3 regions of the Streptomyces sp. NPDC001868 genome follow, and region 1 is predicted to be linked to each of the others. Evidence: riboswitches for the same ligand, from Rfam matches in the RefSeq annotation. Region 1 holds a riboswitch; each other region holds the start of a gene.
What was found. Region 1 has a riboswitch for cyclic di-AMP ahead of ABT147_RS27505 (M23 family metallopeptidase). Riboswitches for the same ligand answer to the same signal wherever they lie in the genome.
Positions count from the first base shown of each region.

Region 2: linked by a shared signal. The riboswitch ahead of ABT147_RS03115 (M23 family metallopeptidase) and the one ahead of ABT147_RS27505 (M23 family metallopeptidase) in region 1 are both predicted to bind cyclic di-AMP.
Region 3: linked by a shared signal. The riboswitch ahead of ABT147_RS16790 (transglycosylase family protein) and the one ahead of ABT147_RS27505 (M23 family metallopeptidase) in region 1 are both predicted to bind cyclic di-AMP.

Region 1 is NZ_JBEOYO010000026.1:84,213-94,483, forward strand. Features, by position in the region: gene ABT147_RS27475 (MBL fold metallo-hydrolase) at 1-633, opposite strand, end outside; gene ABT147_RS27480 (Glu/Leu/Phe/Val dehydrogenase dimerization domain-containing protein) at 815-1,996, shown strand; gene ABT147_RS27485 (TetR/AcrR family transcriptional regulator) at 2,056-2,676, shown strand; gene ABT147_RS27490 (SGNH/GDSL hydrolase family protein) at 2,887-3,672, opposite strand; gene ABT147_RS27495 (DUF6250 domain-containing protein) at 3,795-4,526, opposite strand; gene ABT147_RS27500 (rhamnogalacturonan lyase family protein) at 4,523-6,418, opposite strand; gene ABT147_RS27505 (M23 family metallopeptidase) at 6,598-7,578, opposite strand; cyclic di-AMP (ydaO/yuaA leader) riboswitch at 7,583-7,742, opposite strand; gene ABT147_RS27510 (alpha-galactosidase) at 8,045-10,120, opposite strand.
Region 2 is NZ_JBEOYO010000002.1:143,442-153,712, forward strand. Features, by position in the region: gene ABT147_RS03105 (M16 family metallopeptidase) at 53-1,429, shown strand; gene ABT147_RS03110 (M16 family metallopeptidase) at 1,426-2,814, shown strand; cyclic di-AMP (ydaO/yuaA leader) riboswitch at 3,051-3,225, shown strand; gene ABT147_RS03115 (M23 family metallopeptidase) at 3,238-4,026, shown strand; gene ABT147_RS03120 (GntR family transcriptional regulator) at 4,227-4,931, shown strand; gene ABT147_RS03125 (HPr family phosphocarrier protein) at 5,123-5,404, opposite strand; gene ABT147_RS03130 (bifunctional acetate--CoA ligase family protein/GNAT family N-acetyltransferase) at 5,605-8,502, shown strand; gene ABT147_RS03135 (DUF5998 family protein) at 8,621-9,208, shown strand; gene ABT147_RS03140 (alkaline phosphatase family protein) at 9,208-10,271, shown strand, end outside.
Region 3 is NZ_JBEOYO010000012.1:89,203-99,473, forward strand. Features, by position in the region: gene ABT147_RS16770 (Ppx/GppA phosphatase family protein) at 1-505, opposite strand, end outside; gene ABT147_RS16775 (DUF501 domain-containing protein) at 502-1,056, opposite strand; gene ABT147_RS16780 (FtsB family cell division protein) at 1,128-1,610, opposite strand; gene eno (phosphopyruvate hydratase) at 1,738-3,018, opposite strand; gene ABT147_RS16790 (transglycosylase family protein) at 3,493-4,197, opposite strand; cyclic di-AMP (ydaO/yuaA leader) riboswitch at 4,202-4,401, opposite strand; gene ABT147_RS16795 (LysM peptidoglycan-binding domain-containing protein) at 4,585-5,643, opposite strand; gene ABT147_RS16800 (zinc ribbon domain-containing protein) at 5,874-6,302, opposite strand; gene ABT147_RS16805 (RNA-guided endonuclease TnpB family protein) at 6,184-7,008, opposite strand; gene ABT147_RS16810 (cytochrome P450 family protein) at 7,195-8,499, opposite strand; partial or broken gene ABT147_RS16815 (IS110 family transposase) at 8,606-8,773, shown strand; gene ABT147_RS16820 (nucleoside triphosphate pyrophosphohydrolase) at 8,828-9,925, opposite strand; gene ABT147_RS16825 (SurA N-terminal domain-containing protein) at 9,996-10,271, opposite strand, start outside.

The sequences.
Region 1 (10,271 bases):
GACCTTCGTGGTCTCCTGCCAGTCCAGCTCGCGGATCCGGTCCGCGGAGACACCCCAGTGCTCCAGGTGGGCGCCGACGCCGAGCGGCACGGCGAAGACCGTGTCCGTCCCCGCCAGCTCCTTGATCGTGGGCATGTCCAGGTGGTCGTAGTGGTCGTGGGAGATGACGACGACGTCGACCGGGCCGAGCGCGGCCAGCGGCAGCGGCACGGGGTGCAGCCGCTTGGGCCCGGCGAAGGCGAACGGGGAGCAGCGCTCGCCCCAGACGGGGTCGAAGAGCACCCGGTGCCCGTCGATCTCGGCGAGCACACTGGAGTGGCCCATCCATGTGATCCGCAGCCCGCTCGCCGGGGGCCGGGCCAGGTCGGCAAGGGTGGTGGAGTGCACGGGAATCAGCCCCGCCGGGGTCCGCCGCGCCCTCTCGTCCTTGCGGAAGTAGCTCTTCGCCATCTCCACGGCGGCGCTGCCGGAGGGACGGACCTGCGCGCTCTCGGGGTTCACGAAGACCCCGTTCGCGAAGTGCGGGGATCTACGGATCCGCTCCAACCGGGCACCGCTCGGATCCGCGCCGAAGGCGGCGGGCCGCGCTGCGCGCAGCCCCGAGCTCAGAGAACGGGAACCGGAACCGGACACGGCACCTCCTGGTTGATTCGCTCAGGCATCCCATTATGGTCCGCCCCTCGGACAGCGCCGGGCCCAACCCGTCACCGGCCGATGTCATACTGCCCAACCATTCAGTAGCCCCGTCTGTTCCCGCCGCCTCCACCCCCCTCAACCTCTCCGCCCGGCCTCACCGGGCCCTCCGAGGAGCCCCATGACCAGCACCCCCTTCATGTCCCTCACCTGGACCGACCACGTCACAGGTCGGCGGGGCTTCCTCGTCGTGGACCGGCTGGTGCGCGGGGTCTCCAGCGGCGGCCTGCGGATGCGCCCCGGCTGCACCCTGGACGAGGTCGCCGGACTCGCCCGCGGCATGACCATGAAGGAGGCGCTGCACTACGCCCCCGAGGGCCGTTACGTCCCGCTCGGCGGCGCCAAGGGTGGCATCGACTGCGACCCCCGGGACCCGGAGGCGTACGGCGTCCTCGTCCGCTATCTGCGTGCGACGCGCCCGTACATCGAGACGTTCTGGACCACCGGCGAGGACCTCGGGCTCACCCAGGACCTGGTGGACCGCGCGGCCGCCGAGGCGGGTCTCGTGTCGACGATCCAAGCGGTGTACCCCCTCCTCGACGACGAGGACACGGCCCGGCGGCGCCTCGCGGACGCCTTCGCGGTGCGGGTGGACGGCATCGGCCTCGACGAGCTGGTCGGCGGCTGCGGTGTCGCCGAGTCCGTGCTCACGGCCCTGGACCGGGCCGGCGCGCCGTACGCCGGGACCCGGGTCGCCGTCCAGGGGCTGGGCACCATGGGCGGGGCCACCGCCCGTTTCCTCGCCAGCGCCGGCCTCACGATCGTCGCCGTCGCCGACATCAAGGGCACGATCACGAACCCGGCGGGTCTGGACGTCGAGACGCTGCTCGCCGCCCGCGACCCGCACGGCACAATCGACCGCTCCGTGCTCGGCCCCGACGACCACGAGGCCCCCGGAGACGCCTGGCTGGCCGCCGAAGCCGACGTCCTGGTCCCCGCGGCCGTCTCCTACGCGATCGACACCACCAACCAGCACCACATCACCGCCCGGCTGATCGTCGAGGCGGCCAACATGCCCGTCCTCCCGGCCGCCGAGCAGTCGCTCGCCGCGCGCGGGGTGACCGTCCTGCCCGACGTCGTGGTCAACTCCGGGACGAACGCCTGGTGGTGGTGGACGCTGTTCGGCGACATCGGCCCCACCGCCGCCGAGGCGTTCGCCCACACCCGCCGCTCCATGCGCGCCCTCGTGGACCTGATGCTCGCCCGGGCCGAGGCCGACGGCACGACGCCCCGGGCCGCCGCCCACGCGATCGCAGCGGACCGCCTCCCGACGATCACGGACCGGTTCGGCTGGCACCGCTGACACCGGAGAGGTGGCTCGAACACCACGGCGGCCGTCCGGGGCGTGGGTAGGGTTGCCGCGTGGGCAGGGTGCGGTTGAGTGTGGCCGAGCGGCGTACGGAGCTGCTGCGGGCCGCCATCGGGCAGATCGAGGCGCGGGGCGTGGCGGCGGTAAGGATCGCCGACGTGGCCGCCGTCCTCGGGGTGAGCAACGCCCTGGTGCTCTACCACTTCTCCACCAAGGAGAGACTGGTCGCCGAGGCCTTCCGGTACGCCGCCGAGGACGACCTCGCCCATCTGCGCAAGCTGCTCGGCCGCCGCACCACGGCCCTGCGCCGGCTCCGGGCGGCGGTCCGCTGGTACGCCCCGACGGGCCAGGCCAAGGGCTGGCGCCTGTGGATCGAGGGCTGGGCGGCCGCCCTGCGCGAACCGGCTCTGCGCGAGGTCACCCGCGACCTGGACCGGCAGTGGAAGGCCGCGCTCACCGAGGTCATCGAGGCCGGCGTGGCGGCCGACGAGTTCCACTGCCCGGACCCCTCGGCGACGGCCCTCCGCCTCACCGCCCTCCTGGACGGCCTCGCCGTCCAGCTCACGGCCTACGACGGAGCCGTCTCCCGCACCCGCGCCCACGACTGGGCCGAAGAGGCCCTGGCCCACGAACTGGGCCTGACCCGGGCCTCGTTGACAGCGGCAACCCGCTGACCGCGCCCTGTCAGCAGCGCTGGGCACCGCGCCCCGTCAGAGCGCCGAGGAACCGCGCCCCGTCAGGGGCGCGGGGAACTGCGCGAGAAGCCCCACCGGACCGCACCCGCCAACGAACCCGAACCCCCGAGCTACTAGGCGCCCACAGCCCCGGCCGCCCCATGTCCCGGCCCCCGCACTCGAACCGGCCAACCGCCGGAGGCCACGCCCTCAGGCCACCGACCCGATCCGCATCTTGATGTCCCCCGGCGACAGATGCCCCTTCGCCGACACATGATCCCCGGACGACTCCCCCCGCAGCCGCCGCCCGATCCACGGCACCAGATACTCCCGCGCCCACTGGATGTTGTCGCGCCGCATCTCCAGCGTGCCGCGCGGCGGCAGCGGAGGCCACGGCTGATCGGGATCGGCGGGTATGTCGACGCCCAGCACCTGCCCGGCCCGCAGAGCGACCCGCGTGTGCCCCTCCGGCGACAGATGCAGCCGGTCGAGGTCCCAGGCCCGCCGGTCCTGCACCGTCTTGAGGGACCACAGATCCAGGACGGGACACCCGTACCGGTCGGCGATGGCCCGTACATGCAGGTTGTACGTGGCGATCTTGCCCCGCAGATGCCTCAGCACCGGCACGTCACGCGTGTCGAAGCCGGTGGTCACCAGCACGGTGCCCACGGCCGAAGTGAGCTGGGACACCGCCCGCTCGAACCGCTCGGCGACCTCGTCGGGATCGGTGCCCGGCCGGATGATGTCGTTGCCGCCCGCGCAGAAGGAGATCAGGTCGGGCGCGAGCTCCAGCGCCCGCGGCACCTGATCCTCCACGATCTGGTCGAGGAGCTTCCCCCGCACGGCCAGGTTGGTGTAATCGAAGTCGCCCTCGGGCACCCGGTCCGCGAGGAGCACCGCGAACCGGTCGGCCCAGCCGACGAACCGCCCATCGGGCCCGGGGTCGCCGACGCCCTCGGTGAAGCTGTCCCCCACCGCCACGTACGACCCGATCATTGATCTGCTGTCATTCTTCGAATCGTCTGCCACATCGGCCCATGATTCACCTTCGGATGTGACCTACGCGACCGTAATAAAGGGTTGACGGACGGTGAGATAGACCACGCGTCAAGTGTTGGTCAACCCGGAATACGCCAGGTCGAGCCGGCCGGTCGCCACACCCGGAAGTTCTCGATCCGGAAGTGACTCCATGTGGTCCGGAAGGCGAAATGCCCGCTGGTGTACGGCTGCGGGTCCGTGTGGTCGAACACGAGCCGCCCGTTGTTCCACCACCGCACGGTGGAGCCGTCCGAGAGGATCCGGACGCGGTGCGGCTCGTTCGCGACGAGCAACGGCTCGGTGTAGTCGTAGATCAGCGGCCGTACGCCCGCCTCACCGACGTACCTGCGCAGCCTCGTCGTCGTATTGGTGTTCGCGCCGTATCCGACGTAATACGTCTTCAGATGGTCGTACTCGGCAAGCGCGCCCCCTCGTGGAGTGGCGAAAAGATCATCGGGCGACCGCACATCGACGGCGTTCCAGAAGTTGTTGAGGTCCGAGACGCGGTCGTTGACCCCGCCCGCGGAGACCGGGGTGGCCGTGTACTCGATGACGTACGGCCCTTCCAGCTTCCTCCTGAACCACACCGTGGCCCCGGCCGGTACGTCGACCTCCAGCACCCCGCGCGAGGCCGTGACCGTACCGCCCCTCTCCAGCTCGACGGCCCACTGCCGGAGCCCGTGCCGGAAGTCGTCGGCGGCGATCAGCCGGCCGCGGCGCCGGTGCGGGGTCGCGGACGCGGGCCCCGCCGGGGCGAGCGCCCCGAGGGCGGCACCGGCGGCGAGGGCTCCGAAAGCTCTGCGGGTGGTCATGACGCTCCTTCTGTTCGGCCTGTGCGGTGGGGTGTCGTGATGGCCGGCGTGGGGATGCGGCGGGTCTCGGTGCCGAGGTAGTAGTCCGTGTACGTCGACTGGAGGTAGCCGCGGACGGTCCAGCCCAGCCGGTACGCGGGGTTCTGGGCGAGCGTGTAGAGCCGGGTCCCGGTGGGCTCGGTGGTGGTGTACAGCCGCAGGGCGGTGTGGTCGGCGGTCTCGGCGAGGATCTCCTCACGCCAGTCGCCGACGATGTCGCCGTAGAAGGGGGTCGCGTTGCGTGCCCCGGAGACGACACCGGCCGGGTCGAAGATCTTCGTGCTGGTCTCCGTCGCCGGGTCCCACTCGGAGACATGGGTGAAGTCCAGCAGCTCCGAACCCTTGTCGCCGTCCCACCAGATACGGAAGTTGACGCTCGGGGTGGTCGTGGCGACCTTGCCGTCCTGGACGTTGTAGACGCCGGCGCCGGGCGCGGTGACGTCGGCGGTGGAGGTCCAGTACTCGTAGCCGGGGTGCTCCGGGTCGATGTCGCCGGTGCTGCCCCGGCCGACGTCGATGTCGGTGTCGTTCTCCCAGTCCGCCGGGTGCCGGCCGGTCACCAGGCGCTCGCCGGTGTCGGCGTCGTAGTAGTACCAGGGGAACTTCGGGATGACGCCCAGCTCCGCCTGCTGAATCGCGAAGCCCTCCAGACCGGGGCGGTCGGGGTCGAGGTCGGCGATGTGGAAGCGGTCGCCGTGTCCGGCGCCGTCGACGACGTACCGGAGCGTGCCGTCGCCGTTCACCACGTAGTTGCCGTCGGCGATCTCGTCCTTGCCGTCGAGGTCGACGTCGACGGTACGGATCTGGTGGAAGCTGGTCGCGCCGCTCGCGGCGGGGACGACGTACTTCCAGCGCCGGTTCAGGTTCGTGCCGTCGAAGTCCCAGGTCTGGAAGAGGACGCGGAAGGCGCCGCGCCGGGCGCCGACGCGGGTGACCAGCTTGGTGACGAGGCTCGGGCGGACCCCGTCGAGATGGGCGATGCCGAAGTGGCCGCCGGACGGGCCGTCGGCGACGAAGTCGTCGGGGACGGGCTGCCGGGTGCGCTCGGCGCCGGTCGCGCCGTCGATCACGGAGACGAACTGACTCGCGGGCGAGTCCGCGGTGACCCGTGTCCCGTCCGCGAAGGTCGTCCCGGCGGCCGTGTGCACCAGCACCTCGGCCCGGCCGTCGCCGTCCAGGTCGAACACGGTCACGTTGTCGTCGTTGCGGTAGCCGCCGATCGCCGTCGAGCCGCTGATCGCGGCGGGCGCCGGATCGTTGGCGCCGTTCCCGCCGGCCTGCGTGTACGAGCCGGGGCCGAGGTCGACGCGCCACAGCCGCTCGCCGGTCAGTGTGTACGTCTCCAGCAGGTCGGGCCGGTCCCGGGTCCCCGAGAGCCGGCTCACGACCAGCTCGTACCGCCCGTCCCCGTCGAGGTCGCCCGGCCAGGCATGCTGCACGGTGTAACCGTCGGCGGCGGCGAGGGGAATCTCGGCGTACCCCCGGCGGAAGTCCAGCCCCGAACTCGGCTTGCTCTCCCGCCCGTTGACGACGGCCCGCACGCTGTACGCGCCCGTGCCACGGCTGTTGTCCTGGTACGTCGTCGACCGGGTGACCGGCGCCCGGTTCAGCCTCCTGCCGCCCTTGTAGACGTTGAACGCGATCGCGTCGCCGTACCGGGCGTACTCCGTGCCGAGCAGCCGCCAGCTGAGGAAGGTCCCCTTTCCGGACGGCACCGCGACCAGGCCCCGGTCCAGGTTCTCCACGACCCTGCGCGGTGTCCCGGCGGCGTGTCCGGCGGGTACGGAGAAGAGTCCGGCCAGCAGGGCGGTCGCGGTGAGGATGACGGTTCTTCGGCGTCGGGCGGTACGCACAACACTCCTTCGACGAGGCAGAAAGCGCTTGTGCGGATCACTCTTCCCGCGCCTCGCGGACGTGTCGAGGTATTGATCGGCCATGCCACAAGACCGCAACACGGTGATCATGAAACGCCGAAGGCCGGCCCCCGATCACGGGAACCGGCCTGCGCCGCGGACGGCGGGCGGAGGTGCCGTCAGACGCTGACGCCCTTCGAGCGAAGGTAGGCCAGCGGGTCGATGTCCGAGCCGTAGTCGGGGCTGGTGCGGATCTCGAAGTGGAGGTGCGGGCCGGTGACGTTGCCGGTCGCGCCGGAGAGGCCTATCTGCTGGCCGCCGCTCACGGACTGGCCCGCGGAGACGGAGAGCGAGGACAGGTGGGCGTACTGGGCGTAGTAGCCGTCGGCGAGCTTGATGACGACCTGGTTGCCGTACGCGCCGCCCCAGCCGGCGGAGACGACGGTGCCCGCGCCCACAGCCTTGAGGCTGGTGCCGGTCGGGGCCACGAAGTCGACGCCCGTGTGGTAGCCGCTGGACCACATGCTGCCGGCGGTCTTGTACGCGGTGCCGACGGTGGCGCCCTGGATGGGCACACTGAAGCCGGAGCCGTTGGACGACGAGGCCTTGTCGCTCGACGTGGAGGTCGAGGCCTGGGTGTCCTTCGCCTCCTGCTTCGCGGAACCGGAGGACTTCGAGGACTGGGACGAGTCAGACGACTCGGACGACTTGGCGGACTTCGAGGACTGCGACAGCTGCGGCTTCGACGACTGCGACGTACCGCTCGACGGGGCCTGCCCGCCGATCGACAGCTTCAGCCCCGGGTGGATCAGCGACGGGTCCGACCCGATGGCCTCACGGTTGTCCGAGTAGAGCTGCTTCCAGCCCCCCTCGACGTCCTGCTCGTCCGCGATCTTCGCAAGGTAGTCGCCGACCTTCACCGAGTAGGTCTCGGTCGCCGTCTTCTTGGTGGCGGTCTTCTCCGCCTGCGCGGCCTTCTCGACGGTGATCGTGGCCGTCTTCTCGGACACACCGGAAACGGCGGTCGCCGGGGTCGCGGCCTGGGCGCCGGCGGCTCCGATCAGCGGCAGCGCGAGCGCCGCGCCACCGGTCCCGGCGGCGGCGATGGAGCGGGTGAAACGCTGGGACTTCGGACGGCGGTGCTTACCCTTCGCGGGCATGGCGAATTCCTCTCCGGCGCCTACGAGGTGAGCTGTCGGGTGCGGACTGGAGATGTCCGGCCGTGTTTGCGCACGGCTTTACCCCTAGCCTGTTCCGGAGACCGGAACAGGCGGTGATTCCTGTGGGTCCCCCGCTCCTGCCGTGGATCGGGTCGGTATGCGGCTCCGGTCGGCGGCAGGATTGGGCGTCCGTCCGGATTGACGCCGAACGTAAGCGACTTGTGCCCACAGAGACAACCATTGGGACTTCCTGTGCGTCTTCCTACCTGATCCTTACATCAATCCACCCTCACGCTCCGTAAAAGACCGGTCCTGATTGTTTTCCAACCGCCCTGGAAACGCCTAAGAATTACGTGAACATGGCGACAGCGGAACGTCACGAATATGACGCTGCTCACGCGGCTACGACCCAGTAGGCTTTATTCCAGGGCTTGTTGGAATTACAGCTCCATTTCGGACAGTTCGCTCAAGTGCGACGCAGGCGGATAACTGCCGCATCAAAGTCACCACGCAGCCCCGTCCGCACCCCGTGATGCAACAGCACCGCCCCTCGGTACCGTTCGCCCGTTTCACGGCATTCGTACACCCCTGCCGGGTCGAGCCCGCGCAGCCGGAGCGGGGCGAGCGGCTCGCCGTACCGCTGGGCCTGGAGCCAGGCGAGGACGACGACCTCGTCACCATGGACGTACTGGACGGCGCTCAGCCCGCCCGTGGGAGGCCGCAGCCGGTAGAGATCGCCGCGCTGCACGACCGGCCGGATCTCCTTGTACCGCTCGACCCACTCCCGCGCCTCGGCCAGCTCCTCCTCCGTCCACCGGGTGAGGTCGCCGCCGACGCCGAGCACACCCGCCATGGCGCTGACGAAGCGGAACCGCAGCGAGCTGACCCGGCCGTTGAGCTGGTTGTTCGGGCTGTCGGTGACCCAGGCCGCCATGACCCGGGCCGGATGGATCTGGCTGAAGCCGTGCTGGATGGCGAGCCGGTCGAGTGGATCGGTGTTGTCGGACGTCCACACCTGGTCCGTCCGCGCCATCACCCCGAGGTCGATACGGCCGCCGCCGCCCGAGCACGACTCGAACGCCACCCCCGGATGCGCGGCCCGCAGCCGGTCCAGCAGGGCGTAGAAGGCGCGCACGTGCTCGACCCACAACTTCTGCGGATACTGCTCCCCGGGCCAGCCGGCATCCGTGAAGCAGCGGTTGAAGTCCCACTTCACATAGTCGATCGGCGCGCTGGAGAGAAGCGAGTCCAGTCGCTCCCACAAATACTCCTGGACGTCCTCGCGCGCGAGATTGAGGACGAGCTGATTACGCAGTTCCGTCTGCTTTCGTCCCGGTTGGAACTGTGCCCATTCGGGGTGCGCCCGGTACAGCTCGCTGTCCGGATTGACCATCTCCGGCTCCACCCAGATGCCGAAGCGCATACCGAGGGCGTGCACCTGGTCGGCAAGCGGCTTGAGCCCCTCCGGGAAACGGTTCGGATTGGGCGTCCAGTCGCCGAGGCCCGCCCGGTCGCTCGTCCGCGCCCCGAACCAGCCGTCGTCGACGACGAACAGCTCGACCCCGATGGCCGCCGCCAGCCGCGCGAGCGTCCCCTGCTGCTCCTCGGAGATGTCGAACTCGGTGGCCTCCCAGGAGTTGAAGAGCACCGGCCGGTCCTGGTCGGCGTCCGGGATGACGTACGCCCGCTGGTACGCGTGCCAGGCCCGGCTCGCCCCGCCGTGACCGCCGTCGCTCCACAGGCCGGCGAAGACGGGCGTGGTGAACGTCTCGCCCGTGTCCAGCCGCAGCAGACCGGACTCGTCGTATCCGGCGCCGCCGGTGATCTGCACGCGCGCGTCCGGGAGTTGGGCGACCGCGATCCGCCAGGACCCCGACCAGCCCAGCGCGCAGCCGTAGACCTCGCCGCGTTCCTCGGTGGCGTCGGTGTCGAGGGCGACCCAGGGCAGGTGCTGGTGCCCGGTGTGCCCGCGCCGGCTGCCGATGACCTTCTCGCCGTAGGTGAGGTCCCCGCGCACCAGCCGCGACTCGGCCGCCCACCGCCCGTGCAGCTGGGACAGCCGCCAGGGCTCCTCCGCGCGCGACGGCAGCGTCCAGGTCGCCGAGTCGGCGCGCAGCAGCTCCACCGCCGGCCCCTCGTTGGTGAGGGTCACCCACCGCTCGATCACGTCGTCGCGCATCCGGTAGTGCAGGGTGATCCCGAGGCCGTCGTCCGTGAACCGCAGCCGCAGCTCCTCGCCGTCGGCCTCGTGCCCCTGGAAGGTCCACTCGGTGCCGCGCCGCTCGTCCGTGCGCACGGAGAGGGCGGGCCGGGTGAAGCGGGGGCCGCCCTCGACGGGGTACTCCTCGTGCCCGTCGACCGGGGCCTCGAACGGCCAGTACGGCAGCTGCTGCCGGGCCGCCAGCTCCTCGGCGTCGGCGAGCGTGATGCCGGGGCCCCAGTGCAGGTGCAGCAGCTCGTCGTTCTCCGTGAGCCGCAGGGCATAGCTGCTCCTGGGCCCCGTAAGAAGCCAGGTACGGCCGTCGGCGCCGATTTCCAACATCAGGTCCCCACAGATTCGAACAGGTGCGATCGGGCTCCGACATCATGGCAGGTCGTCACGGGCGCTCGCGGACCCTGTGGACAACTCCGGACGGGTCGTCCGCGACCCCCTGTGGACAACCGCCTCGGGCCCGCGCAACGGCCCCTGTGGA
Region 2 (10,271 bases), on a different contig from region 1:
CGCACACGGATCCCGCGAACTCAGCACAGCGATCGAAGGGACGTACATGCCCATGGGTCACACGGCCACAGCCGAGGCCGGCTCCGAAGGCCTGACAGTGAAGGAGCACCGCCTCGCCAACGGCCTGCGCGTGGTGCTCTCCGAGGACCACCTGACCCCGGTCGCCGCGGTGTGCCTCTGGTACGACGTCGGTTCGCGCCACGAGGTCGAGGGCCGTACGGGCCTCGCGCACCTCTTCGAGCACCTGATGTTCCAGGGCTCGGGCCAGGTGAAGGACAACGGCCACTTCGAGCTGATCCAGGGCGCGGGCGGTTCGCTGAACGGCACCACCAGCTGGGAGCGCACCAACTACTTCGAGACCATGCCCACCCACCAGCTGGAGCTGGCGCTGTGGCTGGAGGCCGACCGCATGGGCAGCCTGCTGCTCGCGCTCGACCAGAAGAACCTGGACAACCAGCGGGCCGTCGTCAAGAACGAGCGCCGCCAGCGGTACGACAACGTGCCGTACGGCACCGCCTTCGAGAAGATCTTCCGCCTGGCCTACCCGGAGGGCCACCCCTACCGGCACACGCCGATCGGCTCGATGGACGACCTGGAGGCGGCGAGCCTGGAGGACGCCCAGCAGTTCTTCCGGACGTACTACGCGCCCAACAACGCCGTCCTGTCGATCGTCGGCGACATCGACCCGGAGCAGACCCTCGCGTGGGTGGAGAAGTACTTCGGCTCCATCCCCGCGTACGACGGCAAGCCCGAGCCCCGCGACGGCTCGCTGCCCGACATCATGGGCGAGCAGCTGCGCGAGGTGATCGAGGAGAACGTGCCCGCCCGCGCGCTGATGGCCTCCTACCGGCTGCCGGAGGACGGCACGCGCGCGTGCGACGCGGCCGACCTGGCGCTCACGATCCTCGGCGGCGGCGAGTCGTCCCGCCTGTACAACCGGCTCGTACGCCGTGACCGTACGGCTGTGACGGCGGGGTTCGGCCTGCTGCGGCTGGCCGGCGCGCCCTCCATGGCGTGGCTGGACGTGAAGACCTCCGGTGACGTCGAGGTGCCCGTCATCGAGGCCGCCGTCGACGAGGAGCTCGCCCGCTTCGCCGCGGAGGGCCCCACGGCCGAGGAGATGGAGCGCGCCCAGGCCCAGTTGGAGCGCGAGTGGCTTGACCGGCTCGGCACGGTCGCGGGCCGCGCCGACGAACTGTGCCGGTACGCGGTCCTGTTCGGCGACCCGAAGCTCGCCCTCACCGCCGTCGACCGCGTCCTGGAGGTGACGGCCGACGAGGTCCAGGAGATCGCCAAGGCGCGCCTGAGGCCCGACAACCGCGCGGTGCTCGTCTACGAGCCCGTCGACGGCGAAGAGGGCACCGAAGACGAAGCCGCCGAGGCGGAGGCCGCCGAAGGCACGGACGAGAACGAGGAGTCGGCGAAGTGACCGAGCTCGCGACCATGGACTTCCACCCGCAGCCCCAGGCCGGCGAGGCCAGGCCCTGGGCGTTCCCGGCGCCCGAGCGCGGCACCCTGGACAACGGCCTGACCGTGCTGCGCTGCCACCGCCCCGGCCAGCAGGTCGTCGCGGTCGAGGTCATCCTCGACGCGCCCCTGGACGCCGAGCCGGCCGGCCTCGACGGCGTCGCCACCATCATGACCAGGGCGTTCTCCGAGGGCACCGACAAGCACACGGCCGAGGAGTTCGCCGCCGAGCTGGAGCGCTGCGGCGCCACCCTCGACTCGCACGCCGACCACCCCGGCGTGCGTCTGTCCCTCGAAGTGCCCGTGTCGCGGCTGGAGAAGGCGCTCGGTCTGCTGGCCGACGCCCTGCGGGCACCGGCGTTCGAGGACAGCGAGATCGAGCGGCTGGTCGCCAACCGGCTCGACGAGATCCCGCACGAGACCGCCAACCCGGGCCGCCGGGCCGCCAAGGAGCTCTACAAGCGGCTGTTCCCGGCCACGTCCCGGATGTCGCGGCCCCGCCAGGGCACCGAGGAGACCGTCGAGGGCATCGACTCCGCGGCCGTACGCGCCTTCTACGAGCGGCACGTACGCCCCGCGACGGCCACCGCCGTGGTCGTCGGCGACCTCACCGGAGTCGACCTCGACGCCCTGCTCGGCGACACCCTGGGCGCCTGGACGGGCTCCCCGGCCAAGCCGAGCGTCGTGCCGGCGGTCACCGCCGACGACGCCGGGCGCGTGATCATCGTGGACCGCCCCGGTTCCGTCCAGACCCAGTTGCTCATCGGCCGTGTGGGCGCCGACCGGCACGACCGTGTGTGGCCGGCGCAGGTGCTCGGCACCTACTGCCTCGGCGGCACCCTCACCTCCCGTCTGGACCGTGTCCTGCGCGAGGAGAAGGGCTACACCTACGGGGTGCGCGCGTTCGGGCAGGTGCTGCGCTCCGCCCCCGACGGCTCGGGCGCGGCGATGCTCGCCATCAGCGGCTCCGTCGACACCCCGAACACCGGGCCGGCGCTGGACGACCTGTGGACGGTGCTGCGGACCCTCGCGGCCGAGGGACTGACCGACGCCGAGCGCGATGTCGCCGTGCAGAACCTCGTCGGGGTCGCCCCCCTCAAGTTCGAGACGGCCGCGGCCGTGGCGGGCACGCTGGCCGACCAGGTCGAGCAGCACCTGCCGGACGACTACCAGTCGACGCTGTACCGCCAACTCGCCGCCACCGGCACGGTGGAGGCCACCGCGGCCGCCGTGAGCGCCTTCCCGGTGGACCGGCTGGTGACCGTCCTCGTCGGGGACGCCGCGCAGATCGAGGAGCCGGTCAGGGCCCTCGGAATCGGTGAAGTCACCGTCGTACCGGCCGAGTAGAAGCCGAGGAGAGGCCGAGGGGAAGCCGAGGAGGAACCGGACAGAAGGACACGCGTCCGTGGGGCCCTGGTGACTGAAGAGTCACCAGGGCCCGCGTTTGTCCGTATTGATGGCGGAGGTTGTGTGTCTGACCTGTGGCGTACTTAACAAATCCTGTGATCCGTTTGTTATTTCGAAGACGGCCCGCTTAGCGTCGGTCCGGCTGTTCGTCAGAAGTTCGCCGCAGCCGCGGCACCGGACAGTCATCGCCGAGTCCCCGCATGGCGCGAGCCAGGGGAGCCGGGGACCCACCGAAGTCCCTGGGGTGAATCGGGTGCCCTTCGCGGAGCGACGCGAAACGGGGGGCGGCCGTAGGAGACCTTCCTGCTCCGAACCCGTCAGCTAACCCGGTAGGCGAGAGGGAAGGAAAGGACCAGCCACTTCATGGCGTTCACCCGCGCCCCCGGGAAGCACCGCCGTCCCGGCCGTGTGCAGCGCACGACCACGAGGAACGTGGGCGTCGCCGCTCTCACCACCACCGGTGTCATCGGCACCCTGGCCGCTCCCGCGCTCGCCGCGGAGGAGCCCGCCGTCGAGCAGACCGGCCTGAACCAGATCATCGTCCTCGGCGACACGGTCGCCGACCAGGTGGACGCCCAGGCCGTCGCCCAGCAGCAGGCCGCCGAGGTCGCCGCCGTCAAGAAGAAGGCGCAGGAGGAGGCCCGCAAGGCCGCCGCCGAGAAGGCCGAGCAGGAACGTGCCGTCGCCAAGGAGCGCGAGGAGATCAAGGCCCGCGCCGCCCGCGCCGCCGAGCGCGAGCGCCTGAACACCTACGTCTCCCCGATCAGCGGCTCGTACATCTCCACCGGCTACAAGGCCGGCGGCGCCGTCTGGTCCTCCGGCAGCCACACCGGCGTCGACTTCCACGCCGCGTCCGGCACGACCGTCCTGGCGGTCGGCGCCGGCACCGTCGTCGAGGCGGGCTGGGGCGGTGCGTACGGCAACAACATCGTCATCAAGATGAACGACGGCACGTACACGCAGTACGGCCACCTGTCGTCCATCGGCGTCTCCGTCGGCCAGACCGTCACCCCCGGCCAGCAGATCGGCCTCTCCGGGGCGACCGGCAACGTCACCGGCGCGCATCTGCACTTCGAGGCCCGGACGACGGCCGAGTACGGCTCGGACATGGACCCCGTCGCGTACCTGCGCTCGCACGGCGTGAACGTCTGACGGACCCACCGCTTCGCAGGAGGCCCCGGCTCACCGAGCCGGGGCTTTCCGCGTTGTGCGTACCTGTTGTGACGTAGCTCCTGTCCAAAAAATATCCCTGGATTCCGGTCCGCCATCGGAAATTCCGGCTCGCTGCAATAGAGTCACTGGAACACACGTCAATCATCGACGTTTCACGGGGATTAAGGCGGAGGTCGGTCATGCGTATTCCGGCGCATTCGGTATGCACGGCGATCCGTGATGACATCGTCGCGGGTGTCTACGAGCGCGGCAGCCGTCTCACCGAGGAACTGCTCGCCCGCCGGTACGGCGTCAGCCGGGTCCCCGTGCGCGAGGCGCTGCGCACCCTGGAGGCCGAGGGCTTCGTGGTGACCCGACGGCACGCGGGCGCGTGCGTCGCCGAGCCGACCGAGCAGGAGGCCGCCGACCTGCTGGAGATGCGCATGCTGCTGGAGCCGCTGGGCGCCGCCCGTGCCGCCCAGCGCCGTACGGAGGCGCACCTCAAGGTGTTGCGGGGCCTGGTCAGACTGGGCCAGGAGCGGGCCAGGAGGGGCACCAGCGAGGATCTGCGCTCCCTGGGCGGCTGGTTCCACGAGACGCTCGCACAGGCGTCCGGCAGCCCCGCCCTGACCTCGACACTCGCCCAGCTGCGGCACAAGATCGCCTGGATGTACGCGGTCGAGGCACCGGCGAACCCCGTGGAGTCCTGGGCGGAGCACGGCGGCATCGTGGACGCCGTCGCGCGCGGCGACAGCGACCGGGCCCGGACCATCACCTCCCTGCACACCGAGCGCGCCACCGCCGCGCACCGGCTCCGATTTCCGGGCGGGGCCGGCGGGGCGGAACGCCCGGAGCGTGTGAGGACTTCGCAACACCCCGTAAACATGCCGAGCCTGCGGCATTAACACGGGAGCCGTATACAAAGAGGGAAGAATTCCGAAGGGCATTCTTTCTGCTGCCCGCAGAACGGAATGGAACGGAATCAGGACGAAAATGCGAAGGGCCCGCCCGATAAATCGGACGAGCCCTTCGGTGTGTGTGCGGGTGGTGCGTGCGGGTGGCCTTTCCGGCCTTTCCGCTTCGGTTGCCCGGTCGGTCAGACCGTCTCGGGGAGTTCTTCGAGGCCCTCGGCCACGAGCTTCGCCAGACGGTCGAGCGCGACGTCCGCGCCCTCGGCGTCGGAGGCGAGCACGATCTCCTCGCCGCCCTGGGCGCCGAGGCCCAGGACCGCCAGCATGGAGGCCGCGTTGACGGGGTTCCCGTCGGCCTTGGCGATCGTCACGGGGATACCGGAGGCCGTGGTGGCCCGGACGAAGATGGATGCGGGGCGGGCGTGGAGGCCCTCGGCCCAGCCGACGTTGACGCGGCGCTCAGCCATGTGATGCTGCCCTTCAGGTGTCTCGGGTACTGCGGAGAGGTCTAGACCGGTTGTCTAGACCAGTTTCCCATATGTGGCGACGTACCGGAACGGGCCCACGGCCTGGCCACGAACCGGCTGTCGCACTTCTGTTGTGCTTCTGTTGTGCCGCCCCAGACTGCCCCGCGCCGCATGCGTACGCGAGCCGTACTCTGGGGCCCATGCAGACCTCGTCGGACCGGCATGAGTACCCCGCCCACTGGGAGGCCGACGTGGTGCTGCGCGACGGCGGCACCGCACGCGTCAGGCCCATCACCGTCGATGACGCCGAGCGTCTCGTCAGCTTCTACGAGCAGGTCTCGGACGAGTCGAAGTACTACCGCTTCTTCGCGCCCTACCCTCGCCTGTCCGCCAAGGACGTCCACCGCTTCACGCACCACGACTTCGTGGACCGGGTGGGGCTCGCCGCCACGGTGGGCGGCGAGTTCATCGCCACCGTACGCTACGACCGCATCGGCGCCGACGGGACGGCCGCGTCCGCCCCCGCCGACGAGGCCGAGGTCGCCTTCCTCGTGCAGGACGCCCACCAGGGCCGGGGCGTCGCCTCCGCCCTGCTGGAACACATCGCCGCCGTCGCCCGTGAACGCGACATCAGACGCTTCGCCGCCGAGGTGCTCCCCGCCAACAGCAAGATGATCAAGGTGTTCACCGACGCCGGGTACCAGCAGAAGCGCAGCTTCGAGGACGGCGTCGTCCGCCTGGAGTTCGATCTGGAGCCCACCGACCGCTCCCTCGCCGTGCAGCGCGCGCGGGAGCAGCGGGCCGAGGCCAGATCCGTCCAGCGGCTGCTCGCCCCCGGCTCGGTCGCCGTCATCGGCGCCGGGCGCACACCGGGCGGAGTGGGCCGCAGTGTCCTCGCCAATCTCCGGGAAGCGGGCTTCACCGGGCGGCTGTACGCGGTGAACAAGGCCCTCGGGGAGGACGAGAAGGAACTCGACGGGGTGCCCGCGCACCGTTCCGTCACCGACATCGAGGGGCCCGTCGACCTCGCGGTCGTCGCCGTCCCCGCCGCCCATGTCCCCGAGGTCGTCGCCCAGTGCGGTGAACACGGCGTGCAGGGGCTCGTGGTCGTCTCCGCCGGATACGCCGAGAGCGGCCCCGAGGGGCGCGAGCGCCAGCGCGAACTGGTGCGCCAGGCGCGCACGTACGGCATGCGCATCATCGGTCCGAACGCCTTCGGGATCATCAACACCGCCCCCGACGTCCGGCTCAACGCCTCGCTCGCCCCCGAGACCCCGCGCTCCGGGCGCATCGGCCTCTTCGCCCAGTCCGGCGCCATCGGGATCGCGCTGCTGTCCCGGCTGCACCGGCGCGGGGGAGGGGTCACCGGTGACACGGGCGTCTCCACCTTCGTGTCGTCCGGCAACCGCGCGGACGTGTCCGGGAACGACGTCCTCCAGTACTGGTACGACGACCCGGACACCGATGTCGTCCTCATGTACCTGGAGTCCATCGGAAACCCGCGCAAGTTCACCCGCCTCGCCCGGCGCACGGCGGCGGTCAAGCCGCTCGTGGTGGTGCAGGGGGCGCGCCACGGTTCCGCGCCCCAGGGGCATGCCGTGCGCGCCACCCGGCTGCCCCACACCACCGTGTCCGCGCTGCTGCGGCAGGCCGGGGTGATCCGGGTCGACACGATCACGGAGCTGGTCGACGCGGGGCTGCTGCTGGCCCGGCAGCCGCTGCCGGCGGGGCCGCGGGTGGCGATCCTGGGGAACTCCGAGTCGCTGGGGATGCTCACGTACGACGCGTGCCTCTCCGAGGGGCTGCGGCCGCTGCCCCCGCTGGACCTGACCACCGGGGCCTCGGCGCGGGACTTCCACGCGGCGCTGTCCCGGGCGCTGGCGGACGACTCGTGCGACGCGGTGGTGGTGACGGCGATTCCGGCGCTGGGGGAGATGTCGCCGGGGGATGCGGCACTGGCGGAGGCGTTGCGGTCGGCTGCGGCGGCGAATCCGTCCAAGCCGGTGCTTGTGGTGCACGTCGAGCTGGGTGGCTTGGCCGAAGCGTTGTCGGCCGCAGCCAGTACTGCGCCCCAGGTCGGCGAGAAGGCGCCGGGCGCTGTAGGCGGTGCCCACCTGTTCCGCCCTGCGGAACGATTGCCCACCGGGGTGAGCGAGGCGGCCGACGTCACGCGGGTACCCGGGGTGAGCGAGGCGACCGACGTCACGCCTGCACACCCCTCCGGCCCGGCCGACTCCCGGCTCATCCCCGCCTACCCCGCCGCCGAGCGCGCCGTTCGTGCGCTCTCCGAAGCCGTGCGTCACGCGCAGTGGCGGCGGGAGGCGGCGGAGCCGGGGCGGGTGCCCGAGTTCGAGGACATCGACGAGAAGGGGGCGGCCGAGCAGATCGACGCGGCGCTGGCCAGGGGCGAGGGGCTCACGCTCGGGTCGGAGGAGACGGCCGCGCTGCTCGGCAGGTACGGCATCCACCTGCGGCAGGCGCGGCCCGCGCCCACGCCCGACGAGGCGGCCAGAGCGGCGGGGGCCATCGGCTACCCCGTCGCGCTCAAGACGACCGCCCCGCACCTACGGCACCGGGCCGACCTGGGCGGCGTACGGCTCGACCTCGCGGACGAGGAGCAACTGCGCCGGGCGTACACGGAGTTGACGGAGCTGTTCGGGGGACCGGAGGAGCTGCGTCCGGTCGTGCAGGGCATGGCTCCGCGCGGAGTCGACACGATCGTGCGGACCGTGCTCGACCCGGCGGCCGGAGCGGTGCTCTCGTTCGGGATCGCCGGCCCCGCGTCCCAGCTGCTCGGCGACATGGCGCACCGGCTGATCCCGGCCACCGAGCGGGACGCGGCCTCGCTGGTCCGGTCGATCCGGACGGCGCCGCTCCTGTTCGGCTGGCGGGGCTCCGCCCCCGTCGACACGGAGGCGCTGGAGGAGCTGCTGCTGCGGGTCTCCCGGCTGGTGGACGACCACCCCGAGGTCGTGGCGGTCTCCCTGGAGCCCGTCGTCGTCGCCCCGCGCGGCCTGAGCGTCCTCGGCGCCACCGTCCGGCTCGCGCGCCCGCCCGTGCGCGACGACCTCGGCCCGAGGACGCTTCCCGTGTACTGAGGGCGGCGCACGGCCCCCGCACGGACGGCGTACGGCCCCACGCATTGATCCGTCCACGACAGAACAGAGACGGCAGAGCGGTCCCTCGCAGTCAGTGCGCCACCGTAGGATGGACGTCATGGCCAAGACCAGTACGACGACCCAGGGGCTGCGTGCGGCGATCGAGCGCAGCGGCTACTACCCGGCCCTCGTGGCCGAGGCGGTGGAGGCCGCTGTCGGCGGCGAGGCCATCAAGTCGTACCTGGTTCACCAGGAGACGACGTTCGACGCCAACGAGGTGCGGCGCCACGTCACCGTCCTCGTCCTCACGGGCAACCGCTTCATCGTGAGCCACACCGACGAGCAGGCCGCGGACACCACCTCGCCGACGCCGTACGCCACGACGTCCACCGAGTCGGTGAAGATCGGCCGGATCTCGTCGGTCGTGCTCAGCCGAGTCGTCGCCAACCCGGAGTCGTACACCCCGGGCACCCTGCCCCGCGAGGTCGTCCTCACCATCGGCTGGGGCGCCGTCTCCCGCATCGACCTGGAGCCCGCCGCCTGCGGCGACCCCAACTGCGAGGCGGACCACGGGTACACGGGCAGCTCGACGGCGGACGACCTCAGCCTGCGGGTCAGCGAGGCCGGGGACGGCCCGGAGACCGTGCGCCAGGCCCTCGCCTTCGCCCAGGCGCTCTCCGAGGCGACCGCGGACCCCGCCCGCTGATGGCACTGCCCACCTGGGACGACCCGGAACCCCTCGCCCTCGACACCGCCCCCGTCCCGGAGTACGGCGCCGGCTCGCTCGCCGACCTCCTGCCCACCCTCGCGGCGGGCATGGGAGTCCCCGGCACGAGCGCCGCGATACCGGAGCTGACGGCGACCGACCGGGCCTGTGTGTTCCTGGTCGACGGCCTGGGCTGGGAGCAGTTGCAGGCGCACCCGGACGAGGCGCCGTACATGACCGCGCTGCTGGAGTCCTCGCGCGGCGGCACCGGCCGCCCCATCACCGCGGGCTACCCCGCCACCACCGCCACCTCCCTCGCCTCCGTCGGCACCGGCCTGCCCCCGGGCGCGCACGGCCTGCCCGGCTACACGGTCCGCAACCCCCAGACCGAGGAGCTGATGAACCAGCTCCGCTGGCAGCCGTGGACCGCGCCGCGCGTGTGGCAGCCGTACCCCACGATCTTCCAGCGCGCCGACCAGGCGGGTGTGCACACCGCCCAGGTCACCGCCCCGGCCTTCCAGAACACCCCCCTCACCCAGATCGCGCTGAGCGGCGGCGCCTTCCACGGCCGTCTCTCCGGCGACGACCGCATGGACCTGGCCGCCGAACAACTGGCCGCCGGCGACCGCGCGTTGATCTACACGTACTACTCCGAGCTGGACGGCGCGGGGCACCGCTTCGGTGTCGACTCCGACGCCTGGCGCGGCCAGCTCATGTACGTCGACCGCCTGGTCCAGCGCCTGGCCGAGCAACTCCCGCCGCGCACCGCGCTGTATGTGACGGCCGACCACGGCATGCTCGACATCCCGTTCGACGAGCAGCACCGCATCGACTTCGACGAGGACTGGGAGCTGCGCGCCGGGGTCGCCCTCCTGGGCGGCGAGGGCCGCGCCCGCCATGTGTACGCCGTGCGGGGCGCCGAGTCGGACGTCCTGACCTGCTGGCGCGAGGTCCTGGGCGAACAGTTCTGGATCGCCTCACGCGACGAGGCGATCGAGGCGGGCTGGTTCGGCCCGCACATCGACGAGCGCGTGTACGCCCGCCTCGGCGACGTGATCGCGGC
Region 3 (10,271 bases), on a different contig from region 1:
TCAGCCGTACGCAGCCGATGTCCACGGAACGGGCGCCGCGCACGTGGTCGTCGCCGACGACGAACTCGGTCGAGCCGCCGCCGATGTCCACGACCAGATACGGCCTGGCAAGATCGGCGCGCTCCTTCAACTCCTCGGTCGCGCCCGTGAAGGAGAACTCGGCCTCCTGGTCGCCGGAGATCACCTCGGGCTCGACCCCGAGGATGTCGAACACCCCGCGGACGAAGTCGTCCCGGTTCTCGGCGTCGCGGGAGGCGGAGGTGGCCACGAATCGGACCCGCTCGGCGCCCAGCTCCTTGATGACCGCCGCGTACTCCCGGCAGGCCGCGAAGGTCCGCTCCAGCGCCTCGGGGGCCAGCCGGCCCGTACGGTCGACGCCCTGGCCGAGCCGGACGATGATCATCCGCCGGTCCAGCTCGACGAGTTCACCCGTGGCCGGGTCAGCGTCGGCGACGAGGAGCCGGATGGAGTTCGTACCGCAGTCGACGGCGGCGACCCGGGTCACTGCTCGTCCCCCTTCGCGGGCTGCCGCGAGGGCTCCTGCGCGGGCACCACGCACGGGCCCTTCGCCCACCACTCCGGCAGCATCGCGATCGCCTCGTCGCCCAGCGGGTTGACGCCCGGCCCGGCGGCCAGCGAGTGCCCGACGAGGACGTGCAGGCACTTCACGCGGTCCGGCATGCCGCCCGCGCTCGGGAAGCCCTCCAGGACCTCGATCTCGTCGCGGCGGGCGATGTAGTCCTCGTGCGCGGCCCGGTAGGCGGCGGCCAGCTCGGGGTCCGTCGCCAGCCGTTCCGTCATCTCCTTCATCACGCCGTTCGCCTCCAGCGTGCCGATCGCGGAGGCCGCGCGCGGGCACGTCAGGTAGTACGTCGTGGGGAAGGGCGTACCGTCCGGCAGGCGCGGCGCCGTCTCGACGACGTCCGGCTGACCGCAGGGGCAGCGGTGCGCGATCGCGCGCAGCCCGCGCGGCGGGCGGCCCAACTGCTGCTGGAAGGCCTCGACATCGGCGTCGGTCGGCTCGGTGCGCGGGGTGGGCGGCGGAGGGGTCTGCATAACCTGCTACTCAAGTCCTCGGTGTGGCTCATCGGTTCACGGTCACGGGGTGACGATCACGGGGTGACCGTTCAGCTGTCGGCGGCGTCGGCCTTGTCGACGCCGTCCCAGACATTGGTGTACCAGGGGCGGTCGGCGGCCCCCTGCGTCGTACGGGACTGCTTCGCCGCGTCCGGGTCGATCATCGTGTAGCCGGTCTCGCCCGGCATCACATAGTGCAGCCGCTCCCGGATGCGCTGCTCGGCGTACGCGTCGTCCTGCCAGCGCGCCTTGAGGTCGCGCAACTCCTCGACCCGCTCGCGCGCCTCCTGGCGCTGCCGCCGAACATCGGCGATCTCGGCGCGCTGGGAGACGTACTGCCTCATGGGATAGGCGAGCGCCACGATCATCGAGCAGAGGACGAGGGCGAGGAGCGCGGCCCGGCCGGTCAGCCGGGAGCGGCGGGCCTGGCGCTTGGTCTGGGAGCGGTAGACCCGGGCGGCCGTCTGCTCACCGAGCACCTTCAGCCGGGTCGCGGTGGAGAAACGGTCCCGGTCCCGGTCCTTCACGGCCATGTCCCGCTTCCCCTTCCGCCTTCTCCCGCGTGCATGTGCGTACGTCCCCGCACACGGTACGGGACCGAGTACGGGGACGTACGTACGACGCTTCCTACGTGCCGACCCGCTGCTGTCAGCGGCGGTGTCAGCCCTTGAAGCGGGGGAAGGCGGAGCGGCCGGCGTACACCGCGGCGTCGTCGAGGATCTCCTCGATGCGCAGCAGCTGGTTGTACTTGGCGACGCGGTCCGAGCGGGCCGGGGCGCCGGTCTTGATCTGGCCGCAGTTCACGGCGACGGCGAGGTCGGCGATGGTGACGTCCTCGGTCTCGCCGGAGCGGTGGGACATCATGCACTTGAAGCCGTTGCGCTGGGCCATCTCGACGGCGTCCAGGGTCTCGGTCAGCGAGCCGATCTGGTTGACCTTGACGAGCAGGGCGTTGGCGGAGCCCTCCTCGATGCCGCGGGCGAGACGCTCGGGGTTGGTGACGAAGAGGTCGTCGCCGACGATCTGGACCTTGTCGCCCAGCTTCTCGGTGATGGTGTTCCAGCCGGCCCAGTCGTCCTCGAACAGCGGGTCCTCGATGGAGACGAGCGGGTACGACGCGACGAGGTCGGCGTAGTACTCCGTCATCTCGGCGGCGGAGCGCTCCTTGCCCTCGAAGGTGTAGACGCCGTCCTTGTAGAACTCGGAGGCGGCGACGTCGAGCGCGAGGGCGATCTGCTCGCCCGGGGTGTAACCGGCTTCCTTGATGGCCTCGAGGATGAGGTCGAGGGCGGCGCGGTTGGACTCCAGGTTCGGGGCGAAGCCGCCCTCGTCGCCGAGGCCGGTGGACAGGCCCTTGGTCTTCAGCACCTTCTTGAGGGTGTGGTAGACCTCGGCGCCCCAGCGCAGGGCCTCGGAGAAGGACTCCGCGCCGATCGGGGCGATCATGAACTCCTGGATGTCCACGTTGGAGTCGGCGTGCGAGCCGCCGTTCAGGATGTTCATCATCGGAACGGGCAGCAGGTGCGCGTTCGGGCCGCCCAGGTAGCGGAAGAGCGGCAGGTCGCTGGCCTCGGAGGCGGCGTGGGCGACGGCGAGGGAGACGCCGAGGATGGCGTTGGCGCCCAGCGAGCCCTTGTTGTCGGTGGCGTCCAGGTCGAACATCGCCTGGTCGATCAGGCGCTGCTCGGTGGCGTCGTAGCCGACGAGCTCCGGGCCGATCTGCTCGATGACCGCGAGGACGGCCTTCTCCACACCCTTGCCGAGGTAGCGGTTGGGGTCGCCGTCACGGAGCTCGATGGCCTCGAAGGCACCCGTGGAGGCGCCGGACGGAACGGCGGCACGACCGGTGCTGCCGTCGTCGAGGCCGACCTCGACCTCGACGGTGGGGTTGCCTCGCGAGTCGAGGATTTCCCGGGCTACGACGACGTCGATGGACGGCACGAGCATCTCCTTCATGGGATGTGACGCTGGTTGTGCGGGGCCGCTTGGGCCTTGCGACTAGAGCCTAACCGCCCCCGGGCTGTCGGCAGCCGACCGACCGTCCCGTGGACAGACAGACCGTACCCATTGTTTCAGGCCGGAACAAAGGGGGGTGGGCAAGAAAGTGAACAGAAGGAGCGTGCGCGGAGCGGGTGAACAGAGGGGGAGAGGCCCGGGAAACGGGCAAAGAAAAGCCCCGCCCCGGTGCGTACGGGGGAATGCGCACCGAGGCGGGGAGCCCGTGGGGACGGGGGGACGGCCCTCACGAGGTCTTCACTATGGAGGACACGGATGTGAGCGGGCTGTGGTTCAGCCGGGGAGCGGCCCGATTTCTCGGCCCTGCCGAACCCGCCCCGCCTGCCCGGTCGCCTGCCCGGCCGTGGGGGCGGCCGTGGGGGATGGCAGGCGGCCGGTGGCCGTCGTGATCGCCGTGGGTCAGCTCAGGTGGAGCTGCTGGCCCGGGTAGATGAAGTCGGCGTCGTCGATGATGTCCTTGTTCAGCTCGAAGAGCTTCTCCCAGCCACCCTTGACGTTCTTCTTCTCGGCGATGGCACTGAGGGTGTCGCCGCTGACGACCTTGTACTCGCCGTCGCCCTTCTTGACCTTCTTGCCGGTCGGGGTCTCGACGGTGGCACGCTCGGAGGAGCGGGAGGCGCGGGTGTCCTCGGTGCTCTTCTTGGCGCTCTTCTGCGTGTTCTGCTGGGTGCTCTCCTGCGCGGAGCCGGAGTTCGTGTTGCCGCTGGAGGCGGCGGCGCCGTCGTAGGAGGCGCTGGACAGGCCGGTGCCGCAGACCGGCCAGGCGCCCTTGCCCTGGCCCGCGAGGACCTTCTCGGCGACCGCGATCTGCTGGGCCTTGCTCGCCTGGTTGGCGGTGGAGGCGTACTGCGTACCGCCGTAGGCGGCCCAGGTGGAGGCGGAGAACTGCAGACCGCCGTAGTAGCCGTTGCCGGTGTTGATGGTCCAGTCGCCGCCGGACTCGCACTGGGCGACGGCGTCCCACTCGGAGGCGGTGGCGGCGGAGGCGCTGCCGGCGACCATCAGCGGAGCGGCCACGGCGGCGGCGCCGGTGACACCGGCGACGGCGATGGCACGAACGGCCTTGGACGGACGACGGTGCTTGCCCTTGCTGGAAAACAGCATGGAGTGATCCCCTCACCGACGCCTGCGAGGTGAGCTGTCGGGTTCGGGCCGGTTGAGTTGCCCGGCCGCGCCCGCTCGCCTTTCGGCTCACGTCGCGCGGCTTCACCCCAAGCCGATTCCGGCGGTGCTGCCCCGAAGGGCCTCAACTGCCGGACCCGGCACTTACCTTGGGTCCCCCGCTCCTGCCTACGGCGCTTGACGCGACGACTGTTCCTTGCGGTCGCTGGCAGGATTCGGCGTGCCGACCGCATGGGCCCACCAGTGGCGAGCGGTCACGACCGTAAACAGGTGATTGCCCGAATTTCAAAGCCGATCACGGGGTCTGTGATTCATCTCCCATGTAGATCAAAACGGGCATTCGGGGTCGAACCGGGACCCGAACTGTCGCTACTTTTCGCCCGTTTCGGCACCGACTTCGAGGGTCTGACCGGGAAGGATAAGGTCCGGGTCAGTTCCGACCGTGGTCTCGTTCTCGGCGTACAGCCCCCGCCACCCGCCGTCCAGCCCGAGCGAGTTCACGATGCCCGTCAGACTGTCGCCCACACGGACGGTGTAGGCGCCTTCGGCGGCCTCGCGCGCCGCGTCGCCGCCACGGGAGGCGTGACGGCCGGAGGGCGTGGAGTCGGCCCGGGAGGTGCCGGCCGCGTCCTCGCCGGCGCCGGCGCCCGTGCCCGCGCTCTCGTCGGCACTGGTGCCGCGATGGCGGCCGGTGCCGCCTTCACCGCCGTCGACAGTCGAAGAGCTGTCGTTCTGTGCCGACTTGTCCGAGTTGGTGCTGCCGGAGTCCGTGGAGTCGTCCGAGTCGGTGCCGGGCTTGGTCTTGGTGGAGCCTTCGAAGGTGCCGGGGGGTGATGCGGATGATTCGGACGATTCGGATGAACCAGCCGAATCCTGCGAGTCCTTCGAATCGGTCGATTCGCCGGAGCCGGTGCCGTCGGCCGACTTGTCCGGGTCGGTCGCATCGGTCGAACCGGATGAACTAGACGAACCGGATGAACCGGATGCGTCAGATGAACTGCCCGACTTCGTCGAGTCGTCCACCACGCCCGTGTCCACGTCGGCGGAACCAGAGTCGCCGCCCAGGTTGTGGAGCAGCCCACAGGTGGCCCAGACGCCGACGCCCTGGTCGGCGAGCACCTTCTCGGCGACCGCTATCTGCTGCGAACGGCTGGCCTGGTCGGCGCTCGTGGCGTAGTCGAGGCCGCCGTACTTCTCCCAGTTCGCCTGGGTCAACTGGAGGCCGCCGTAGCGTCCGTTCCCGGTGTCCGCGCTCCAGGAGGCGCCGCTCTCGCACTCCGCCACCTGGTCCCAGGTGGTTCCGCTGGCCGCGCTCGCGCCGGTGGCGCCGAGGAGTGGAATCGCGATGGCCGATCCGGTCACTCCGGCCGCGACGAGGAGAGCCGGAGCCTGACGGGGGCGACGGTGACGACCGTTCCCGGAGAGCATGCGGTTGCCTTTCACACGACAGCGGTGGCCTGTGCGACGGGTGTGGTGGCCCTTCGCACTGACGTGTGAACGTAGCCGCAGACGATCGTTTATAACAAGTCGATGCAGCGCAGATCACGTCACCATCTCGGCCGTGAACCATCAGGCTGCCGCATGACAGTTCACACCGCGTCGCGCTCCCGACTGCCCTCTACGACAGGACGGTCACAGGTCGCATCTCCCGCTGTCGGCTACACCGGTGACGGGACGGGCATGGTGACGAATGCCCACGCCGAGCGTGCGCGGTTGCGCACGTTGACCCCGGCGACGACATCGGCAGGCCCAGCGAGGCCGCACCGACGACAACGGAAGTGATCCCGGTCGGACCGGTTGGCCCGCTCGGTGTGGCCGCAGCGCGGACAACGCTGCGATGTGTAGGCCGCATCCACCTCCAGGAATGGCACCCCAGCCCTGCGGGCCTTATATGCGAGATGCTGCCCGAGCTGGTGGAAAGGCCAGGAGGAGATCCTGTCCCGCTGGTCGCCGCGAGGCCGTACCCGCTCACGAATGCCGCCGAGTGCTTCGACAGCGATGCCGCGACCGGTGCTCCCCCACGCTCGGCTTCGCTCGCGCGGGAGGGGCCCCCATGGCGACGGACACGATCTCCTTACTGATCCGATGGTTCACGTGGGTGGTATGGCGCTTCTCCTTCTGCCTGCGGCAAGCCAGGCGCCGCCGGGCCGAGCGGGTGTTCTTCTGCTGCAACTCAGCGCGCTTGCAAGCCTGCCAACGTCGATAGCGAGTCAGGCCGCGCCCTTGATGGTTGGCGCCGTCGGAGGTGGTGGCCAGGTTCACGATGCCCCGATCCACTCCGATCCAGTCGACCGGTTCGTAAACGTCCGGCTCGGAAATCTCGCAGGTAGCGATGAGGAACCACTTGCCACCCCGCTGGACCAGGTCGCTCTCACCCTTGCGATACGCCATGAGCATCTTGAGCTGGTCGGGCGAGCAGGCGAAACGGATGCCCTTCATGCGCCCATTCACCGTCCAGATGGACACCGTGCGTGCGTCGCACTGCCAGGACAGGCAGCGGTCGTCGAACGGCTGCGCCGCCTCCGGCCGGAAGACGATCGGGGCGCCGATCGCCTTGCGGTACCGCTTCGAGGCGGACGGCCCCAAATTGCCAGCCCTCAGATTGGCTTTCAGAGTCGCGTAGGCGTCGACCACCTTCTTCACCACCCGCACCACCGGCTGTGCGGACAACCCGAAGGTCGCCTTCAGATCCGCATACACGTCCTTCTGTAGACCGTTACGGTCCGTCAAGTCCTTGGCGAAGGCGATGGCAGAGGCATAGGTGGCAGCCCGGTTGCAGGCGCTCAGGGTCACGTCCAGCGCCGACGCCTGCTCGGCGTCGGCAGCAGCTTCACCTGCACCACCAGCTTCATGACATCGGACCGTAGTGCGACAGCCGCACATACGGCCGCCACTCGACTCACGATCACCATGACGGGCGAACCTCAGGACAATCGTTCGTTTTCCCTGCTTCTTCTGGCCAGCCCTCCTGATCCCGAATCAGGTGAACTCCACTGGCAATGTGCGCAGTCCGCGCATGATGAGCCCGCCGCGCCACCTCAGGTCGGTCGGATCCACCGCGAGTCGGAGATCCGGCAGGCGGGTGAGAAGGGTGGCCAACGCCGTCTGCCCCTCCAGACGGGCGAGGGGCGCACCGAGGCAGTAGTGGATGCCGTGGCCGTAGCCGAGGTGCTGGTTGTCACGGCGGGAGAGGTCGAGGCGGTCGGGGTCGTCGAAGCGGGCCGGGTCGCGGTCGGCCGCCGCGAGGACGACGAGGACGGGGTCGCCGGGGGCGATGTCCTGCCCGCCGAGGGTGAGGGGCTGGGTCGCGAAGCGCCAGGTGGCGAGTTCGACGGGGCCGTCGTAGCGGAGCAGTTCCTCGACGCCGGTTTCGAGCAGCGCGGTCTCCTGGGCGGCGAGGGAGACCTGGAGGCGGGCTCGCTGGTCGGGATGGGTGAGGAGGGCGTACGTGCCGTTCCCGATGAGGTTGACGGTCGTCTCGAACCCGGCGAACAGCAGGATGAACGCCATCGCCGCGGCCTCGTTCTCGGTGAGGTGCTCACCGTGGTCGGAGGCCCGGATGAGTGCGGAGATGAGGTCCTCGCCGGGGGCGGGGTGGTCGGTGAGGCCTTCCCGCTTGCGGTGGATGAGCTCGGCGAGATAGCCGCGCATCTTCTTCACCGACCGGGCGACCCCACCCCTCGGCCCGCCGCCGTGGCGGATCATCATCCCCGCCCAGTCCCGGAAGTCGTCCTGGTCCTCCCGGGGGACGCCGAGCAGGTCGCAGATGGCGTAGATGGGGAGGGGGAAGGCGAACTCGTGGATGAGGTCGGCCTCGCCCTTGTCCACGAACCGGTCGATGAGCTGATCGGTCAGCTCCTGGACCCGGGGGGCGAACTCGGCGACCCGGCGGGGTGTGAACGCCTTCGAGACGAGACGGCGCAGACGCGTGTGATCCGGCGGATCGATGTTCAGCAGATGCGTCATCAACTCGGCCTTGCGCTCACCGGGGATACCCGTCTTCCCCTTGGCGTGCGCGGGCTCGTCGTGATGCGCCGGGTTCTTGGAGAGACGCCCGTCGGCGAGCGCCTGCTTCGCGTCCCCGTACCTGGTGACCAGCCAGGCCTCCACCCCACTGGGAAGACGTGTCCTGTGGACGGGGGCATGGTCGCGAAGCCAGGCGTACGCCGGGTAGGGGTCGGTGGCGAACTCCCAGGTGAAGAGCTCGGGCGCGCCGGTGCCCAGGGGGGCGGCGGCGGGGGTTGCGGGGCTGGACGCGGGAGTGGATGCGGGCTGGTTGGTCACTCACCGACGGTATCCGGCGTTTCGGGGGGCCTCTCCCTGTGTCGGGGGCCTCCCTCAGTGTCCCTCTGGGCTCTCCCCTCGCCGACCTCTATCCCGGCGAAGCCACGACCCGGCCGGTGAAGCAACCCGCATCAGCAACTGCCTGCGGGGCCTGCTCACCCAGGTCCACCCGTCGCTGGAGCGGGTCCTGGGCCCGCGCGGCCCACACCCGGCCGTGCTCGTCGAGGACATCCTCACCGCACTGGACGAACAAACCGTCGTCGTCCCAGGCACCCATAGGGCACCCCCTGCCTCTCCCTACTCCTGCTCCCCTCCCCTCCGTCCCCACCTACTCGGCGCTGTCCTCCTCCGGGTCCTCGTCCGTCTGCTCCTGCTTCACGGTGTCCACTCCTTCCGCGGCCCGGATCGCGTCCCGGTAGGCGCGGGCCGCCGCTCGTAGGGCCGTCTCCGGGTCGATGCCCTCGGAGTCGGCTTGGGCGGCGAGGGTGAGGAGTTCGTAGCCGATGTGGCCGGTGGGGGGTATCGGGACGTCGAGGCCGGCGGTGCGTACGCGGGAGGAGAGTTTGGCGGCGAGGGCTAGGCCGGGCTGGCCCAGGGGGATGCCGTCCGTCACTGAGTCGCGCTGCTTCTCTATGGCTTTGGTGCGGAGCCAGTGCGCCTTGACGTCCTCCGGGGTCGTGGCCGTGGCGTCGCCGAAGACATGGGGGTGGCGGTGGATGAGCTTGGTGATGAGGCCGGCGGCCACGTCGTCGATGGAGAAGGGGGTGTCGGGGTCGTCCTCGGCGATGCGGGCGTGGAAGACGACCTGGAGGAGGACGTCGCCCAGTTCCTCGCGGAGTTCGTCGCGGTCGCCCTCCTCGATGGCCTCGACGAGTTCGTACGCCTCCTCGATGCCGTACTTGGCGAGGCCCTGGTGGGTCTGCCGGGAGGACCAGGGGCATTCGGCGCGGATCCGGTCCATGACCTGGACGAGGTCGAGGAGGCGGGCGCCGGGGAGGTCGTACGAGGCGGGCAGGAGTTCCAGGGACGGCATCCGGACGCGGCCGGAGCCGGCGAGGCGGGCGAGGCCGTCGGTGAGGCGGGGCTCGCCCTCGGCGGTGGCCACCACGACCACCGTGCGACCGTCGGCGCAGGCGTCGACCAGTTCCTCGGCGGTCGGGGCCGCCTGCTCCACCTCTATGCCCGCCTCGCGGAGGTAGGGGAGCTGGGGGTGTGCCTCGTCCGCGCAGAGAACGCGGTCCGCCCCGTGCAGTGCCTGCCAGGCGGGCCAGGACAGCAGGCCCGGTGCGACACGGTGGCTGGTGGTGAGCAGGACGACTCGGCCGGGACCGGGGGCGGAGGCCGTGGTCTCGGGAGCCGTGGTCCCGGAAGCCTTGGTGGCGGGGGCCGTGGTGGCGGAGGTGCCGTCGGGGCGGTGTGCGTTCACCCCACGAACGTAACCCACGTCACGGACGACCCCCGAAGTTATCCACAGGCTGAGGGGACGGGCTCGCCCGCTACGCCGTCTCCCGCGTCCCCGTCCCGGTGACCTCCTTCAGCCACGGCGTCTTGGCCTCCAGCAGGCCGACGCGGCCGGACGCCGGGTCGACGCCCCAGCTGCCGTAGCGGGGGTTGAGGTCCACGTCGAGTTTCTTGGAGGCCTCGGAGAGGGCCTTCCAGAAGACCGTGCCGCCCTCCTGGGTGTTCAGGTCGGCGCCGAGGGCGGTGGAGAGTTTCTGGACCTCGACGTCGCTGCGGAGGCTCTCCTCCAGCTGGTCGGGGGCGACGCTGTA